3 regions of the Paenibacillus sp. FSL P2-0089 genome follow, and region 1 is predicted to be linked to each of the others. Evidence: riboswitches for the same ligand, from Rfam matches in the RefSeq annotation. Region 1 holds a riboswitch; each other region holds the start of a gene.

Region 1 (4,309 bases):
AAACGTTATTCCTGCGACTATATTCGACAAAACCGCAATTCGATTTGGGATATTTTGCCTTCATTATAACCAGATCATACTGAAACGTGCAATCAAAAGTCGAAATTTGTAGATTTATGAAGATTTTTCTTTGATTTCCTCCAGAGTATCCAGCAGCACATTAAAGGCCGAAATCACCCGGGGGGCACCGACGCAAGGGGTCAGATGCAGCAGCACGCCCTTGATCTGCTCGACGGTCATGCCAACGCGGAGCGCCATTACATAATGAACCCCCAGCTGTTCATATTGTCCCATCGTAATCAGCGACGAGATCACCGCGATCTCCTTCCAGTCAGAGCCAATCGTGGTCCGCTGAAAAATATCGCCATAGGCATTGCCCATGATATATTCGGCTAATTCCGGAAAATGCTCTTTGATCGGAGCCAGGGCCTTGGCCCCATAATCTCCTGAGAGATCAGTGAAATGATCGAGTCCGCTGTTCATGTTCTTGTTCACGATATGTCCTCCTGATAGTAGGTTAGAAAAGGTGTGCGGATACGGCTTCCTTACGTAAGATCCAGCGTGCGGTGGGCCGTAGGAGGCATTTCATCACGGTCAGTCAGCAGCTCAATTACAGCTGCCTTGTTAAGTGCCACAGTTTCTTGGATTGCGGCAGCGAACTCCTCCTGCGTCTCGCAGCGGAAGCCGGCTGCACCCAGCGATTCGGCGAATTTCACGGCATCCATCGGAACCTCGAAGATCGTACCGTCAATCCGGCCAGTCGTTTTCTCCATACCCTTAAGCGCCATATCCAGCTGCTTATTGTTCACCACAATGAAAATCACCGGAATGTCCTTGCAAACGGCTGTGTTTATTTCAGTTCCGAGCATCATAAAACAGCCGTCACCGGTAATGCAGAAGACAGTCTCTCCGGGAGAAGCCGTCTTGGCGCCGATCGCCATGCCAATTGAATTGCCCATGCAAGCAAAGTAGGCATCGAATATGAAGCTGCCGGGCCTGCGGACATTGAACCATTTCACAGCATTGAACCCGTGGCTGCCGTCATCTACAAACACGCTGCTGTTGTAAGGAATCAAGTCGCTCATCGTGCTCATTACCGAAGCCAGAGAGAGCCCCGCCAGCACGGGCAACTCGTCATTGTAAGCATTGGAGATTGTGATTTCATGCTTGGTGACCGTAGAGGGGTCCAGCTTCTGAAGATACAGTGCCAGGTTGTCCCTTAAGTCCCCGCCGACAGCGATGGTGGATGAGGACAGTATTTTGCCGACAAAGGTTGGATCTACATCGAACTGGATCAGCTGCGGCGGATGATTCTCCGGCTTCAGGTTGCAGATGGTCATGTCGCTCAGGCGGGAGCCCAGAACAATGAACAGGTCGCTGTTGTTCAGCAATTCATCGCCGTGCGAGGAGCCGCCAACGCCGACAGGACCGTGGTAGAGCGGGTGATCATGAGCTATTGCACCTTTGCCGCCTGGAGAGGTGACTACAGGAATGTTGAAGGTTTCGGCCAGCTGAACCAGTTCCTGATGGGCACCTGAGCGGTTGACGCCTTTACCGGCAATGATCAGCGGCCTAGCGGATTGATTAATCGCCGAGATGACCCGGTCATAGTTCTGATAACTGACTAGTCCCTCGCGTTCCGGCAGAACAATCCGGCATTCCGCGAGCCGCTCTGTCTGCACATCAAACGGAATGCAGAGATGGACCGGACCTTTTTGGTCACCGAGGGCGATGGATAGGGCATGGTTGAAAATCGTGCTGAAGTGATCGCCGCGTTCAACGAGCTTGCTGAAGAGGGTGGCCGGCCGGAACATATCCGCCAAATCAGCCAGGTAGGAAGTGGAATCCTGACATTGGGGAATGCCCAGCTCCTTGATGGACTGATGTCCGGTGATGAAGAGGACGGGAAGATTATTGGCCTTGGCATGCGCTGCTGCGGTGAGCAGATTCGTTCCCCCCGGACCGGAGGTGCCGAAGGCTACCCCGAGACTGCCGGTCTTCAGAGCATAACCGCCGGCGGCGAAGCCGGAGCTGGATTCGTGCCGGCCGGGGATGAACTCTATACCGTAGTCAACCATTTTCAAAGCGATGGGGCAAATAGACTTGCCTATGATTCCAAAAGAATGAGTGACTCCCAGATCGTGTAATGCTTCCGCCATATAATCTGCAACTGTCTTCAGAACATCCACCCCGCAAGTTGTTATTTGTATACGTCAGCAATAGAAAACCTGTACTCACCATTGGAGCACAGGTCTGTTGCACGAATCACCATAATCAAACGCGAAACCTAAGGCGTTCACAGTTTTTCAGCAACCTGGCTGTCATGATCCCACTTCAGAAATGAGACTGTAGATCCATGGCTTTGCGTCATTCCCTTTCGGTGAATTTTGCCGGTATGCGGTTATAAATGAATTTGTGGAGAATTTTCCTTTACAATATATTCCTTGCTCCGCTTTTGTCAATAACCCCTGTGAGAAGAAACTCGGAATTTGACGAATATTCAGGAGTGGAAATGGCTAAATATTTGGATTTTCAAACTTTTGAAAATGGTTGTCCCTGGAAGACTAAAGTCTTAAAATGCAAATGGCCGTTTAGGTTGATTAATGTGGGAAGTGAGCACAAAGCCTCATTACATTCCTGATTTACTGCAAAACATTAAGAATTCACTAGATATACAGCATTACATATTTCGGTGATAGGACTTAAGTAATAGTGATGTGAGATATTAGCTTATAGACAAGCCATGACAATAGAACGACTATAGTAAAGAAGTGCAAAGCACGTTTTTTACCCTTATGCACAATTTCAACAATTTGTGAATATTACATAACAATCTTTGTTTTGCCCAAAAAAAGAGACACCTCCCGCAGAAAATTCCGCAGGCGTGTCTCTTTGTGCTGAGGTTAAAATTTGAAAATATGAATTGTTTTTTGCAGGTTGAAGACCGCGGAGGTCATCTTCTCTGTCTCCTCAGCTACGGATTGAAGAGCATGAATCTGTTCGTTCATCGCTGCGGATACCTCTTCCGTCCCTGCGGCGGTCTCCTGGGTGATGGCTGAGATATTCTCGATCGCCCCGGAGATCTTGAGCGCGCTCTCCAGCATAAGGTCACTCTCTGCGGAAAAGGAGGCAATCTGCTCGGTTATGTATTGGACACTATGCACAATTTGAGCAAAAATGTTGGCTGTCTCCGTAATCATCTCATTCTGCACCTGGACTACCTCTTCATTGATGGCGATGTTATCGATAGCCTGCTTGATATCCGCTTCGATGCTGCGTACCAGACCGAACACCTCTTTGGTTGAAGCGGTGGATTCCTCGGCCAGCTTGCGGACCTCCTGGGCAACAACGGCGAACCCGCGGCCATGCTCGCCTGCACGGGCGGCTTCAATAGAAGCATTGAGCGACAGCAGATTGGTCTGTTCAGCAATTTCGGTAATCGTCTTGGTAATCATCGTAATGCCTCGTGCGTTATGCGATAGGGCTTCGATAGTATCCGCCACCTTCTGGGTAGCCTGGATGTTCTTGCGCATGCCTTCGGCTTGGGTATCCACCGATTGCCGTCCCTGTTCTACCAATTCCAGCGTATGTACAGACCTTTTATTCATTTCCTTGGTGGAATTCGTATAATTGGAGACTTTGATTTCGATATCCTTGATCGATTCGGTCATATCAGCGATATCCACCGAGATTTCGTTAGCACCGAGGGCCAGTTCATTGGAGGAGGAGGCCACCTGCGCCATGACAAACTTCAGGTTCTGATTCTTGTCTTCAATCCCGCGGCTGGCGTCCATAACCTGACGGGTAATCTGTGAGGCATCGGTGAGGATTTTTTTGAGCTTGTCAATCATGGTGTTGAAGGAGCGGCTGATGTCGCCCATGGAGCCATTCTCATCGGCACGGCTGGTGAAGTCGCCTTTGGCAATCGTGTGCGTCACATTGGAGATATCCTCAAATGAAGATGTAAGCGTTCTCTCAATGAAGCGCGCAAGCGGGTAAGTCAGCGCTGCCAGGACGGCGACAAGAATAATGCCGATGAACAGCCTGTCCATGAGGATTAGCGTGATTAAGACAGGGACAGCGAATAAAGCGGCAACCAGGTAACATCCGGTGACGATTTTTTGTTTCAACGGCAGCTTGTTCATCCAGTCCATAATGTAAAGTCCCCCTATAAATAATAATGTGTATTGTAATATTATAGGGGATACTAGTGCATTTGGTCTATTATTAAAAATCGTATAATGCTGCCGCTTCACGCAGAGCCGCAGCAACCGTATCCGCAAGCTCAGGCGGTGCCGTCACCTTGATA
Region 2 (4,309 bases), 3.5 Mb from region 1:
GCAAGCTTTATTTTTGAAATCACTTATTTAAGTAATCTCTCATTTCCTTTGCCGCTCCAACAACGCTTATTTATAATAACCTATCCTTCTATTAAAAAGCAACCTTTATATAAATAAAAATAACCCGCTTAATGACTAAGCGGGTTATTCTCAGATAATGCTATAGTTACAGCTATTCTTAGTAGAATTTCGCTGCAGTATATTTGCTTGCTGATTTGATCAGTTCAGTTGATGCTGTTTTCTTACCCAGACCTGCATCCACTGTAGTATCAATCGTCACCCATTTGCCATTCAGGAACACTTCGTTCCAGGCATGGTATGAAGTTACATAGCTTGTATTCCCCATAACCAACTTGGTTGGAATCCCTTCACTGCGGAGCATAGTAGCGAACAAGGAAGCGTAATCGTAGCAGATACCCTTATTGGTAGCCAGTGTGTTGTCGTTGTTCGGAATATAATCTGTGCTTACGCTGTTGGCCAGAGAGTAGTCATATTTCACGTTAGCTACGATGTAATTGTAGATAGCCTTAACTTTGTCTGCATCTGTGGTCAGACCCTTTGTAAGCTGTGCTGCCTTTTGAACGGATTTATCGGAAGAACTCCACTTTACATTCTGTACAGAGCTCAAATATACGGCATTCACATTGCTCATTGAGAGAGATACAGTCTCGGAAGATAGTACCTTGTATTTGTTACCGGTAGTATTCTCAAGAACGGAGACCTTGTAAGAGCCATTACCTTGTTGCAGCGGGAACGTCTCGGTCGGTTTGGAAGTGTATAAGTTGTAAGTATAGCTGTTATTGTCCTTGGTAATCATGAGCTTCATCTTCTTGTCTTTAGGAACATCGTACGAAACCCCGATAACCCCTTGATCAAGTTGTCCAACATTTAACCAGCTTGAATCTGCATTAGCAGCTTGAGCAGTGCCTGTCTGCACGGAAGTGACGATCACAAAAAGTGTAATCAGCATTAAATAAAACTTCTTCATGGATAAAACCCCTTTCGGTAGCTGGCTGCCATTCTTACGGGAAGGCCCTTTAGCTTTGCGTCCCTACCTTTCGATAGGTTTGCCGTTATCGTATAAGCTTTATCTGTCCAATCTACTGCCACATAATGACAGATTCAGAATGAAAACAAACAAAAAAAGCCTCTTCATTCGGTAACTGGCTGCCATCCATGACGGGAAGGCCCTGTAGCTTTGCGTCCCTACCTTTCGATAGGTTTGCCGTTATCGTGTATTAGCTTTCATAGTTATAGCTTACCATATCTCAATCTATTAGCAAGACCCAAATCACTAGATTCCCGCAAAAATAGACTAAAATTTTATGTTTTTTGACCTTTCTCAGCATTGTCCTATGACAATCAGGTCAACTTTGCATGAATGATGAGTCTGTGGGTAGGGTTGACAAGCGGATCACAGGTAATGAGGGTCAGAATCTTATCATCATCCTTACCCTTCAGTACTGAAATATCGGTAGGCTCTACAATAGATACATCATATACAACATATTTGTATTCCTGTCCGCTTGTAATAACAGTAATGGCATCCCCTTTACCGACCTCATCCAGTCTGTTGAACAGCCGCCCTGCCGTTCTTGACCGATGTGCCGCAATCGCTGCATTGCCTACCGCGCCAATCGGAGCTGTCTCCTTCATATGCGCGGCTGCATGCTTCATATTGGTCTTGGTGGCGCCCTCCAGTACAGGCAGCTTCAGATCGATTTTATCGATTTCAATAATAGCGGTGATTTTGCCTCCCACTTCAAGCTCGGGCGCTGTAGTGGGAACCGGCTCTTCCGCACCAGACTCTTCAGCCAGCAGCTGGGTGACTTCCGCATAAGGCTTGCTCAGATCCTGGCTGGCAGGAGCCGTAGCCGAAGGAACGATTTCACTATAGGCCTGTTCAGCCTCTTCCAGCAGCTTCTGCTGCTGACGGTCCTCGTACCATTCGCTTCCTTTGGGGTAGAGCATAATCAGGACCCCGGCAAGTATAATCAAATAGGATAACTTCCGCATGACAATCGCCTCCGCAATATAGAATAAGTGCTTTCCTCCGAAGAATACGGGCAAGATATACGCTCTCTTTAAAATACCCACTTCCGGCTTCCAAAAAAATTAATGATTACTGTAACAAAGGTAACCAGCACCTTGGCCATCAGCACCTGGACGCCCAGCCGATCAGTCAGCAGATGAATCAGCAGCACCGAAATGCCCAGCACCAGCAGATTCAGCACAATAAATCTCACCAGCTGCATCCGGTCAAAGCGGCCATCCCCGCCTCTGTCCCTTCCCTTGAAGGTCACCTTTTTATTCCAGAAAAAGCTATTGGCCGTCCCGGCACTGTAGGAAATAATCTGTGCAGGGGTGTTAAGCATGCCCAGGGAATGCAGCAGGGTAAATACTGCAAAATCAATGAACGTGTTAAGCAGGCCCACCGCATTGAATTTCAGAAATTGGATCATGCCTGCGCGCCAAGCCTTATCTTGCATAATCGCTTGCCTTCCGCGTGTCTTCGGCCTCTGCCTCCGGGTAGCCTCGGGTCTCGCGTACGATATAAAGCGGTCTATCCTTAGATTCATCATAGATCCGTCCGATGTATTCCCCGATCACGCCCAGCAGCATCAGCACAATGCCGTTAAACAGCAGGTTCACCCCGACAATGGATGCCCAGCCCGGCACAGTCCAAGAGGTGAAGACTTTCTGGAATAAGACCAGAAACAGGTAGATGAAGCTGGAGAAGGACAGGAAGAAGCCGACATAAGAGGCGATTTTGAGCGGCTTGTGCGAGAAGGAGGTGATTCCGTCGAGCGCAAAGCGGATCATTTTTTTGAGCGGATATTTCGTCTCCCCGGCGAAGCGTTCCTCCCGCACATATTCCACCATGGTCTGCCGGAAGCCGACCCAGCTTACCAGCCCCCGTACATAACGGTTCTTCTCCTTCAGGCCGCGCAGCACATCGCAGACCTTACGGTCGATGAGCCGGAAGTCCCCGGTATCTGTGGGAATCTCCACACTGGTCATGCTGCTGAGCAGACGGTAAAAGATTTTGGCTGTCACCTTCTTAAAGAAGGTCTCTCCGTGGCGCTTCAGCCGCTTGGCATAGACTACCTCATAGCCTTCCTTCCACTTGGCGATCATCTGCAGGATGACCTCCGGCGGGTCCTGGAGATCTGCGTCAATCACCACAACAGCCTGGCCTTCAGCATAATCCATACCCGCCGTAATCGCCACCTGATGGCCGAAGTTACGGGAGAAGTCAATCAGCTTGACATGCTCATCCCTATTACTGATTTCGCGCATAATCTCAGCCGTACGGTCCCGGCTGCCGTCATTGACGAACACGAGCTCATAGGAATCCCCGCACTCATCCATTACTTTTTTGAGCCGTTCGTAGGTTATCTGAATGACTTCCTCCTCATTATACATGGGCACAATTACACTATATCTGGCCTTCACAAGGGTTCCTCCTCAATTTATTGTAAGCCACAGCTTCCTTGATGCGCTTCATCAACATCAGCTTTGAGCAACTATGCGGCTCTTACAGTTCCCCTCCTAGAATACCCAGGAAGGGAACCAGCGAAGTACATGAATGATATAACTGCTGTTCACCTGCATGCCGGACAATACCGGATAGAACATTACAAACAGAATGGCGGCGGCCGCAACATAGGCGTACCGCAGATAGTTGGCACCCTGGAACCTGCCGTCAAGCAGCTTCAGGATGTACACAATAGATAGAATCATAAACGGCACCATCGCAAAGTAATGGTACAGGAAGGTCTCACGCGGCACAAGCATCCACGGAACATATTGTGAGAAGAAGCCGATCCAGATCATATACAGGCTCTTGTCCCGGCGCTTCAGGGTGAACCATACAGCCGCCAGCATCGTGAAGATTCCTGTCCACCAGATCAGCGGATTGCCCATCGTTACTATGCTGCTCGCCTTGCCTGCAGGCAAGCCTTCGCCGCCGCTGAAGAACCACACCGGACGCTTCATGAACGGCCACTCCCACCAGGAGGAGGCGAACGGATGTGTAGCTACAAGCTGACTGTGATAGTTGTACATATTCTTCTGGGCATCAATCAGCCCCTTAACGGTGAAGCCCTCTGCCGACGCAGATAGTGAAGGAATGAAGGACAGGCTGTATATGATTCCCGGAATGATGACGAAGAATCCGATGCAGCTAGCCAGCGTGATGATCGTGTTCTTCCAGAAGGACTGATCTGCAGTCCGGCAGGCGGCTTTGAGCTCCTGACCGCTCAGCTTGCCTTCAGCCAGCAGGCGTCCGGCAGCCTTGTATTCTCTG
Region 3 (4,309 bases), 3.2 Mb from region 1:
GACGCTGCTGGGGACTGCCATTATCCAGCGCGACGGCGGTTTTGGACTCCGCATTCTTCTGCTTGCCTTCCTTCATCTGATCGAAGGCCTGCTGGAGGACGCTCTCCGCCTCGGCAATCATGTTCTTCAGATCATCGGCTGTGATTACCTTCTCGCGCTCCAGGCGTTCTGCATAAGCGCGGTACACAGTAGGGTGGTTCCGCACTTTGCCGTACACAATCGGCTGGGTCGTCTCGGGATCATCCATTTCATTATGTCCGTGGCGGCGGTAGCCGATCAGATCAATCAGGAAGTCCTTCTTGAACATATGGCGGTAAGCGCTGGCCAGACGGACTGCGGCAATGCAGGCTTCCGGGTCATCGGCATTAACATGCACGACCGGAATCTCATACCCTTTGGCCAGGTCGCTGGCATAATGGGTGGAGCGGGAATCCTCGCTCTCGGTGGTGAAGCCGATCCGGTTATTGACGATAATATGCACGGTACCGCCATTCTGATAACCCTGCAATTTGCCGATATTAAGCGTCTCAGCGACAATACCTTCGCCAGGGAAGGCTGCATCGCCGTGCATCAGCACAGCCATAGCCTTGCTTGTGTTCAGCTTAGGCAGTCCCGGAGCGTTGCGTTCTTCCTGTGCGGCGCGTGTGAAGCCCTCGACGACAGGATTGACGAATTCAAGATGGCTCGGGTTATTGGCCAGCGTGATCCGGGTGCGCACGGTCTCGCCTTCGCGGACGGCACGGTCAGCCCCGAGATGGTACTTCACATCACCGCTCCAGCCGTAGGTCACGCCCATGGAGCCTTCCGAAGGGAACAGCTCTTTGTTCGGCGAATGATGGAACTCTGAGAAAATAATATCATAAGGCTTGCCCAGAATATGAGCCAGCACATTAAGTCTTCCGCGGTGGGCCATACCCATCAGGATATGCTCGGCGCCGTCATGCGCGGCAGCCCGCACAATCTCATCCAGCATTGGCACAAGGGCATCATTGCCCTCCAGGCTGAAGCGCTTTTGACCGACGAAGGTCTTGTGCAGGAAGGTCTCAAAATGCTCCACCTGAACCAGCCGCTTCAGCAGCTCTTTGCGTTCTGTATTATTCAGCGGGGCAGGGGAGGTCATCGATTCCGCCTGGCTGTTGAGCCAGCGCAGCTCGCGTTCATCATGCACATGCCCGAATTCATAAGCAATGGTCTGTGTATAGGCCTGGCGCATTCTGTGGACGGCATCCATCGCGGTATGCACATCCGCAGGGGCATTATCCCAGATCAGCGAAGCGGGCAGGGCATTAAGATCCTCGCGGGTAAGCTCGTAGGTCTCCAGCTCCAGCCATTTGGCCATCGGGTTCGTGCTGCGCTCCAGCGGGTCAATGTCTGCGGCCATATGGCCATATATTCGAATATTGGCGATCAGCTTCGAAGCCTTGACAGCCTTCTTGAGCCACTCGGCATCTGCTGATACGGCAGGCCTTGGAGCCCTCTCGGCATCGGGTGCCAGTGGAGGGGGGCCGGATACGGTGAAGAGATCGCGGTAATGCTGTTCAACAGAAGAGGGGTCCTTGACAAATTGCTCATATCTTTCTTGGATGTAGCCCAGGTTGGGGCCGTAGTATTTGCTCCATACTGTGTCGTTATAGGGCTCTTTGACTGCCATGAATAGGTCCTCCTAACGGATAAACTCCACGCGAGGCATCCAGTGTGCCACTTGGCGGAGCTGCAAATGTTTGCGGTTTCATTCTCATCCTATTGTGCTACTTTCCGGCGGGGTAATCAATTCATACTTTCGGTCAATCCGTTCGCAATTTGGCATGATTCATTACAGTATTCATACGGAACTATCATAAATAGAAAAAACTCATATAACAGCCCGTTATACATACAAATGGGTAATTGTCTCTATACGATGTTGCGTGCAGCGGCAAGTCGGGGCGGATGGGGTTCCCTTTAGTATATTTAAACTATTAGATAGTGTTTGAACTTGGAACTGGAAATATTTATACAAGCCGCTGGCAATTTCAGCTAAGTTTCCTCACATTTTTTCATAAAAAAATTCCAGAAAACGACACACTAATTGCGTATGATCTTGTATAATGTTATTGCGGAGAACGGTTTCATCGATTCTTGCCAGATCCTTTCATGATGGAAAGGGTCCAGTAAAAGGTAAACCTGCCGAAAGACAGGGGCACAAAGTCTCGGATCTAAAGTAGAAATACTACAAAGTAGCAATACTACTATGATGGCCGGACTGCCTGGGGACGCGAAAATTCTAGGAGGAGATTTCTTGGATATGTCCAACCAGGGGAATGACGAGCTGCAGGCAGTAGATCTGGATTTAGAATGGGTGCACTTGCTGATGTCTGCCAAGCAGGCGGGGATCGCGGCGGAGGATATCCGCCGGTTTCTAAGTGAGAAGGCGCTCCAGGCGATGTAAGGGCGGTCATCATTGTTCGGATACATACAGAAAAGGCACAGCGTCCGGTACGCTGTGCCTTTTCTGTATGCCGCTTGAAAGGCTGCCTTCGCCGAAGGTGGCCTCCCTGCCGTGCGGAGTCTTCCCTGTGGCATATAATGCTCGTCTAGTTGTCCTTTTGTTCCATGCGCCATTTCTGGTAATCGAGGAATTCCTTGAATTCGCGTTTGCTTATACCGGAGGCCATGGCCTCCTGAACAAGCCGGAACCATTCCCCGTCCAGAGCCTGTTCTTCCGTCTCTGCCAGTCCGCCATACAACAGTGCATGAATGGATACCTGAAGCGCGTCAGCGATTTTTTCGATGAATTGAATGGAGGGGTTGGATTGAATGTTCCGTTCCACATTACTGAGGTATGATTTCGCCACATCAGCCTTATCGGCAAGCTCGGATAACGAATAGCCCTTCTCCAGCCGGAGTTTGTGGATGCGGCTTCCCATAGTATCTGACACGATTACAACGCCCTCCGTACTTTTTTTGGTGAAAAATAAGAAGTTATATGCTTTGCGCTATACATTCTCCTTATCTTTCTCGTTGAAACGGTACCGCCCGTTCAAAGGCCGGCAAAGCCGTTTTCTCTTGTCAGTATAACAAAAATCCGCAAAACGGACAAAAATCCTTGAACCCGGCAGCGGGAAAAAAGAAACGGCATACCCGGCCCGGATGAGGGAGGATATGCCGTCTTGATGGATTGCTGAAACGCTGCCTTCCTAATAAAAGGCCGGCAAAGCCATTTTCACTTGTATAGGCTGGCCCCTGATCTACTTGGCTTCTCCCACTCCTTGAAGAGCATCGAAGGTCCAGTTCAGAGCTAAGCCGTCACCCTGGAAAATGTTCTGATCGAGCGTGTTGTCTACGAATTCGAAGGCGATCTTGAAGGTCTTGGACCCGGCGGCGGCAATCCCTCCTGGCAGTACACCTGCTGCTACGAGATCGTAGCTGGGGGTGTTTTTCAGATCCTTCAGGGAGATCTCGGACAGCACATGACCGCTTAGTGAACCGCCGGTGTACGTATTATCCAGGAGCTTGACCTTGAAGTGGTCTCCGAGATCCTGGCCCGCGTTATCGCCCTTGGCATCGGTCACGGTGTAAGTGGTGGCAAGCTTGAGGAATTTGATATCCAGTGTGCCGTCATTGGACAAGGTGAAGGTGCGGACGGTGTAGTCTCCCGGCTTCAGATTCGTCAGCGCTACCGGAGTATTGAAGGAAGAGCCGAGCTTCAGCGTACCCGCTGCGAAGGTTGCCGTGCTGGTAGCTGTGGAGCTGAAGTAAGCGAAGGTGCCCCCGCCGATTAAAGACAAGCCCAGTGCTGCCGATGCTACGCCAAGACCCAATGTTTTTTTGATACCCATTATTTATTTCCTCCTCGAATGGTTTGTTTTTGTGGAATTATTTGAGCGTGCCTTTTTCCTGGTTGGCTTCGAAATTCAGAGTCAGTGCAAGCGTGTCGCCCTGATAATAGTTCTGCGGCTGGAGGGTCTCCTTGAAGGCGAACTGGATGGTCAGGTTATCCGAGGTGCCGGCTTTGATGCCGGACTTCTCTCCGCCTAAGATCGCTCCGAGAATTCCCCGGGCCACCAGATCGGGACTCTCCTGCTCCAGATCGGCCAGCGAGATGACCAGGAGCGGCGATTCCTTCTTATCCTTGTTCACGAGGAAGGTCACAATAATATCATCCTTGAAATTATGGGAGCCGTTGTCTCCCTGGGCGTCTGTAATGGCCGATGAGGTGCGCAGTACCACTTTGGGAATATTGAGCGTCCCGTCATTTTTGAGCTTGAAGTCCCGTAAGACGGTATCGCCCGGCTTGAGATTGCTGAGATTAACAATGACGGAGGGATCA

What was found. A riboswitch is a leader RNA that binds a small molecule or an ion and turns the genes downstream of it on or off. The one in region 1 is predicted to bind cyclic di-GMP.
Region 2: it holds a riboswitch for cyclic di-GMP, as region 1 does, so the genes downstream of both, NST69_RS01590 (transglutaminase-like domain-containing protein) here and NST69_RS19550 (thiamine pyrophosphate-binding protein) in region 1, are expected to answer to the same signal.
Region 3: it holds a riboswitch for cyclic di-GMP, as region 1 does, so the genes downstream of both, NST69_RS00375 (anti-repressor SinI family protein) here and NST69_RS19550 (thiamine pyrophosphate-binding protein) in region 1, are expected to answer to the same signal.

What each region holds. Positions count from the first base shown of each region.
Region 1 is NZ_CP152006.1:4,643,153-4,647,461, reverse strand. Features, by position in the region: gene NST69_RS19555 (carboxymuconolactone decarboxylase family protein) at 115-495, opposite strand; gene NST69_RS19550 (thiamine pyrophosphate-binding protein) at 546-2,189, opposite strand; cyclic di-GMP riboswitch class I at 2,306-2,402, opposite strand; gene NST69_RS19545 (methyl-accepting chemotaxis protein) at 2,904-4,154, opposite strand; gene NST69_RS19540 (YafY family protein) at 4,228-4,309, opposite strand, start outside.
Region 2 is NZ_CP152006.1:380,033-384,341, reverse strand. Features, by position in the region: gene NST69_RS01590 (transglutaminase-like domain-containing protein) at 179-988, opposite strand; cyclic di-GMP riboswitch class I at 1,002-1,082, opposite strand; cyclic di-GMP riboswitch class I at 1,156-1,237, opposite strand; gene NST69_RS01585 (class D sortase) at 1,363-2,016, opposite strand; gene NST69_RS01580 (GtrA family protein) at 2,085-2,489, opposite strand; gene NST69_RS01575 (glycosyltransferase family 2 protein) at 2,479-3,456, opposite strand; gene NST69_RS01570 (glycosyltransferase family 39 protein) at 3,553-4,309, opposite strand, start outside.
Region 3 is NZ_CP152006.1:91,177-95,485, forward strand. Features, by position in the region: gene NST69_RS00370 (2-oxoglutarate dehydrogenase E1 component) at 1-1,651, opposite strand, end outside; cyclic di-GMP riboswitch class I at 2,147-2,250, shown strand; gene NST69_RS00375 (anti-repressor SinI family protein) at 2,285-2,428, shown strand; gene NST69_RS00380 (helix-turn-helix domain-containing protein) at 2,574-2,906, opposite strand; gene NST69_RS00385 (TasA family protein) at 3,228-3,818, opposite strand; gene NST69_RS00390 (TasA family protein) at 3,856-4,309, opposite strand, start outside.